2 regions of the Enterococcus rotai genome follow, and region 1 is predicted to be linked to the other one. Evidence: predicted binding sites of a transcription regulator. Region 1 holds the regulator's gene; the other holds the start of a gene.
What was found. The regulator NrdR, encoded in region 1, represses ribonucleotide reductase genes. The targets are predictions, from matches to a motif close to ACACNATATATNGTGT.
Positions count from the first base shown of each region.

Region 1 (3,218 bases):
GGAGAGGTGAGTTATGCCTGAATTACCAGAAGTTGAAACCGTCAGAAAAGGGTTGGAAAAGTTAGTTGTCGGCAAAACAATCGAAGAAGTCACGATATTATGGCCGAGAATCATTGAATCACCTGAAACAGATATTTTTGCGCAACAGTTGATTGGTCAAACAATCGAAAAAATGGAACGACGTGGGAAATTTTTGATTTTCAAATTAACGAATTACGATATGATTTCTCATCTGCGGATGGAAGGAAAGTATGAAACCCATAAGCCGGAAGAAGAGCGAACAAAACACACCCATGTGATTTTTACATTTACCGATGGAACTGAACTCCGTTATCTTGATGTTCGGAAATTTGGTCGTATGGTTTTAGTGCCTAAAAATCAAGGTGAACAGTATAAAGGTATCTTGGCTTTAGGTCCTGAACCGATTCCTACTCAATTCAAATTAAAGGAATTTCGAATGGGGTTAAAAAAACATCATAAAGCCATCAAACCGTTATTATTAGATCAACGACTAGTTACCGGTTTAGGGAATATTTATGTAGATGAGGCTTTGTGGGAAGCGAGTATTCATCCAGAACAACCCGCTGATTCATTAAAACCTAAAGAGGTTGAAGGGCTGTATTATGCAATCATCGATGTCCTAGGCCGAGCGGTCGAAGCTGGCGGAACAACAATCCGTAGCTACTTAAATGCGCTAGGCGAAGCAGGAACCTTCCAAATTTCACTAAATGTTTATGGCCAAACGGAGAAACCATGTCCACGATGTGCTACACCAATCAAAAAAATCAAAGTTGCACAACGAGGAACCCATTTTTGTCCGAAGTGTCAAACCTTAAAAGTGAGAAACTAAACGATGACTAAGATATTAGGACTGACTGGTGGGATTGCTACAGGGAAAAGTACCGTTGTAAAGGTCTTTAAAGAACTGGGTTTTCCAGTTGTTGATGCTGATGTGATCGCTCGAGAAATTGTTGAAGTGGGCATGCCAGCGTTAGCTAAAATTGTGTCTACGTTTGGAACAGAAATATTGCAGCCAGATGGTTCATTGGACCGTAAAAAATTAGGAGCGCTTGTTTTTTCAGACGAAGAAAAAAGACAAAAACTAAATGCATTACTCTCTCCTTTTTTAAGAGAAGCAATCTTGTCGCAAATTGAAAAGAAAAAAGACCGAGCGTCATTAGTCGTTGTTGATATTCCCTTGCTTTATGAGGGCGGATATGAAAATGACATGGATCAAGTAGCAGTTGTCTATGTTCCAGAAACGATTCAACTGGATCGTTTGATGAAAAGAGATCATCTGACGGAACAAGAAGCGTGGCAACGAATAAACAGTCAATTATCGATCGAACAGAAAAAGCAAAGAGCAGATATCGTATTTGATAATCAAAAAACGATCCAAGAAACTAAGAAATTGGTGGAAAATTGGGTGTTAAAAAATCATTTTTAATTACTCGATCTGTAGTAAGAACTATTTTTCAGATAAATGAAGACAAGGGAGGCAGCGAATGTTAAAGCCGATTTTGTTTTCATTTTTTTGTTACAACTTATTTAGATAAATTGATAAGAGAAATAACCAGCTCAGTGAGAGTCTGATTCATTTTATTTAAAAAACTGTTATTAAATAAACGTTAAACAAATGAAAAAAAATGGTTAAGAAGTAATCGCTAATGTCTGGTTTCTTAAGCATTTCATGTTATAATATAGGAAGTAAACTTAAAATTAACTGTTAAAATAGATATTATTAGATAAAATGAGGTGAATACTATGCGTTGTCCAAGATGTCATCATAATAATTCTCGTGTAATTGATAGTCGTCAAGCTGACGATGGTCGTGCGATCCGTCGTCGTAGAGAGTGTGAAAATTGTAATTACCGTTTTACAACATTTGAACGGATTGAAGCTGCACCATTATTAGTCATTAAGAAAAACGGTGACCGAGAAGAATTCAATAGAGAGAAGATTTTACGCGGGTTGATTCGCTCAGCAGAAAAACGTCCAGTTGCCATGGAACAAATGGAACAAATCGTTGATAATGTTGAAAATCGTGTTCGTAGCTTAGGCGAGAATGAAGTTTCAACGACATTAGTCGGAGAATATGTAATGGAAGATTTAGTCAATCTAGATGAAATTGCCTATATTCGTTTTGCCAGTGTGTACCGTCAATTTAAAGATATGAGTGTGTTCTTAAAAGAATTGCAAGGAATCGTTGATAAAGCAAAGTCTTCAAACGCTGATACAACCAATGAATAAGGAGGTCTTTCCTTGAAAGACAAGTGGAAAGAAGTCCAGCCAAAAAGCATATTTCAAGCAACCATTGCTTATACTTTATCTGACCAAGAACAAACTGTTTTAACGCTTTTATATCAACCGATAATTGGCGCAAAAGCGTTTAGTTTATATTTGACACTGTTATCAGAAGTTACAGAAACAGGTGTTAGTGAATCACTTTTTCATGCAGAGCTGATTACAATGTTGGATATGAGTATCAAAGAAATTCAAACTGCTAGAAAAAAATTAGAAGGTATTGGATTACTAAGTACCTTTGTCAAAGAAGATAGTGAACTAGGGATTTACTTTTTGTATCGTTTAAATCATCCTGAAACGGCCGAACGTTTCTTTAAAGACGAAGTGTTGTCACTGACTCTGTTAAACAGCGTTGGACAAAGAAAGTTGGATAAATTATTTGAGCGATTCAAACCCAAATTTATTAGTTTGACAGGTTTTGAAGAAGTTTCAGCTAGTTTTAAAGATGTCTATCTGTTCAAAGAGGAGCAAATCATTGCACAAAGTGGTCAGCTAGGTCAGCTGGCGCAAGCATTCACTGATCCAAGACCTGTGAAAAAACCAAGTGCAGTCAGTGAAACCTTTGATTGGGCCTATTTTGTTCAAGGAATTGAAAATTTAGGAATCAAACTTCCTGATAATAGTGCTGGTTTTAAGGAAGAGGTCTTTATCTTCCACAATTTATTTGGGATCACAGAATTAGATATGATCGAGTTTTGTTCTAAATCATTTGATTATTATACGAGTAAGATCGACGTCAAAGACTTTGAACGAGCGGTGTATCGTACTTATGATCCTGATAAAAAACAAAAGGCAAGCCAATTCCAAACTAACGAATCAGTGGAATTATCTGCTGCAGATCAGCAAACATATCGTTACAACTCATTAAAAATGAATGGTTTTTCAACACAAGATATTCAAATGATCATGGATAG
Region 1 covers NZ_CP013655.1:3,300,878-3,304,095, reverse strand. Annotated here, with positions in the region: gene mutM (DNA-formamidopyrimidine glycosylase) at 14-850, shown strand; gene coaE (dephospho-CoA kinase) at 854-1,447, shown strand; gene nrdR (transcriptional regulator NrdR) at 1,765-2,250, shown strand; gene ATZ35_RS14740 (replication initiation and membrane attachment family protein) at 2,263-3,218, shown strand, end outside.

Region 2 (3,218 bases), 760 kb from region 1:
CTTCACTATCATCACCAAAGATTTGTTCAGTGATCTTGATGATTTCTTCTATTTCCTTTTGTTGGTGTTCACTTAACTCAAGTTCCTCATGAACTCTAGCATCTCGTTCAAACAATTTAATGCTATACCAACGGGCTTGTCTTTCCAATACACTATTTCCCAAAACCTCCATGATTTCATTTAGTGCTGCTTCTAAACGATTATCATACGTTGGATAGTTCAACTCTGGAGGAAAAATTTCAGCAGCTTTTACAGCTTTTTTTACTAATTCATCTAGTCCTCGATTTTTTAAAGCACTAACACCAGATACATCCACACCTAAACCATAGGAAAGTTTTTCAATATTGATTTTTCTACCTGTTTTATCCAGAATATCCATCATATTCAATCCAACTACAACTGGAATACCTGTTTCCATCAATTGGGTCGTTAAATATAAGTTTCGTTCTAAGTTTGTCGCGTCAACAATATTGACAATAACATCTGGTCCACCGCTCAGTAAATAATCTCTGGCAACTACTTCTTCTGGAGTGTAAGGAGAAAGGGAATAGATACCAGGTAAATCTTGAATCGTTATTTGTTTGTTTTTTTTCAGTTTACCTTCTTTTCGTTCAACAGTAACTCCTGGCCAATTTCCTACATATTGATTGGCACCTGTCAGTGCATTGAAAGCTGTTGTTTTCCCACTATTTGGATTTCCCGTCAGCGCAATATGTTGCTCTTTCATCCTATACCCCCTCTTTCTGTACCAAGACTAGTTCTGCTTCATTTTTTCTTAATGTCAATTCATAGCCACGTAAATTGATTTCGATTGGATCTCCTAATGGCGCCATTTTTCTAACAAGTAAATCTACACCTTTTGTCAGCCCCATATCCATCAACCGTCTTTTGACAGCCCCTTGCCCATGAATACCAATTACACGCGCTTTCTCCCCAATTGTTAATTGGTCGAGAGACACCCAATTTTCTTCATTCATACTTTTTTCTACTATAATAATCTGTTTCAATACAGATAGGTTGATCGCAATTCGGCTATTGTGTAACAAAACAATACCGTTCTCACTCGAATAATTTACCAACACGACTTTCCCTCCTGGCACAAGACCAAGATTATTCAAATGCTTCTTCGCAAAACCTTCTGCCTGAATCTCTTCAATTGTATAAACCTTGTTTAACTTTGCTTGTGCCAATGTCAACATTGGATTACCCTCCCCATTCTAAATGCCACTATATGATAACGACGTTTCACTTTGTACTTTTCAATACAAAAACAACCACGCTAACTATTTGTGAAAAAGTTTCATTTTAATTATCAATGATATTGATAATCGTTCTCATTAAGTATACCTGTTTGTGAGACTTAAATCAATCTTCTTTCTACCTATAGTAAGAAAATATATTCTGCACTTAACTGGCTTAATTTGATTAGTGTCTCTCAGAACAATCGACCACTATATCTTGTGTTTTGCCAATTAGAAATTCCCTTGAAAATTTTAATAAATTTCTTTTTTTAACACGAAAATAGCAAGAATAGCCGCTCAAATCTAGAGAATACGTGCTTTCATATTTCTTTCAAAAACACAAAACATGGTATTCCATCCAAAAATGACCACAATATGTAGTGCCTAAGTGTTGACTTTTTCCCTGAGAGATTTATACTAGTGAAGTAAACTAATTGAGGGGGAATTAAAAATGAACGTAAAAATCTTTTCTAAAAATAATTGTATCCAATGTAAAATGGCAAAACGCTTTTTGAGCGAGAATAATATAGCATTTGAAGAAGTAAATATCGATATCCAACCAGACGCAATCGACTGGTTAAAAGAACAAGGATTCCAAAGTGTTCCGGTTATCACTTCTGATGCTACAACAGTTGTAGGATTCCGTCCTGATCAATTAAAACAATTGGCTAGCTAAAATGAAAATTGTTTATTTTACAGTCACCGGACAAACCAGACGCTTCATTAAAAAATTGGATTTAGCAGCTTACGAAATTGAGCCTGCGAATCCTTTTTTTGAGATAAATGAGCCTTTTGTCCTAGTCGTTCCTACTTATGACCAAGAAATCACTGAAGTAGTGAACGATTTTCTTGATTATAAGACCAATCGTGAACACTTACAAGGTGTAGCTGGCGGTGGTAATCTCAACTTTGCTGAATTATTTGTCTATACAGCAAAAGACATAGCACGCGATTACAATGTTCCAATGCTTTTTGCTTTTGAATTTAGCGGTACGAATGAAGATGTAGAATCCTTTAAGAAAGTAGTGAGTGAACTTGAGTCTAAAAGAAATTAAAGATGTCAGCTATTTTAAGCTGAATAACGAGATCAATCGTCCTGTAGATGGGCAAATCCCTTTACATAAGGATAAAGAAGCTTTGGAAGCCTTTTTCCAAGAAAATGTTCTTCCTAACACAAGAACCTTCAATACTATAGAAGAAAAAATCAATTATTTGATTGAAAATGATTACTTAGAAACAGCATTTATTGAAAAATATTCTATGGCCTTTATTGAAAAATTATACACATTTCTTGATGAACAACAGTTTGAATTCAAATCATTTATGGCTGCTTACAAGTTTTATTCACAATATGCCCTTAAAAATAATGCAGGAACAGAATACTTAGAGAGTTATGAAGACCGTGTAGCTTTCAACGCGTTATACTTTGCTGATGGCAATGAGGAATTAGCCTTAGTTCTAGCTGACGAAATGATCCATCAACGTTACCAACCAGCAACGCCTTCTTTCTTAAACGCTGGACGTAAACGCCGTGGTGAGCTTGTTTCTTGTTTCTTGATCCAAGTAACAGATGATATGAACAGCATTGGCCGTTCAATCAACTCAGCCTTACAATTATCACGTATTGGTGGCGGTGTGGGAATCACACTAGCGAACTTGCGTGAAGCAGGCGCTCCGATCAAAGGCTACGAAGGAGCTGCCAGCGGCGTGGTTCCTGTTATGAAATTGTTCGAAGATAGCTTTAGCTACTCTAATCAATTAGGTCAACGTCAAGGTGCTGGAGTTGTTTACCTAAACGTTTTCCATCCAGATATCGAAATGTTCCTTTCAACGAAAAAAGAAAATGCGGATGAAAAAGTTCGTGTGAAGACTCTTTCTTTAGGTGTTGTGGTTCCTGATAAATTTTATGAACTAGCTCGTAACAACGAAGACATGTATCTATTTAGCCCATATAGTGTTGAACGTGAATACGGTGTA
Region 2 covers NZ_CP013655.1:310,367-313,584, forward strand. Annotated here, with positions in the region: gene feoB (ferrous iron transport protein B) at 1-727, opposite strand, end outside; gene ATZ35_RS01475 (FeoA family protein) at 729-1,199, opposite strand; gene nrdH (glutaredoxin-like protein NrdH) at 1,693-1,917, shown strand; gene nrdI (class Ib ribonucleoside-diphosphate reductase assembly flavoprotein NrdI) at 1,919-2,296, shown strand; gene nrdE (class 1b ribonucleoside-diphosphate reductase subunit alpha) at 2,277-3,218, shown strand, end outside.
Region 2: a site for NrdR is predicted at 1,449-1,464, ahead of nrdH (glutaredoxin-like protein NrdH). Genes of this name have one in related genera too.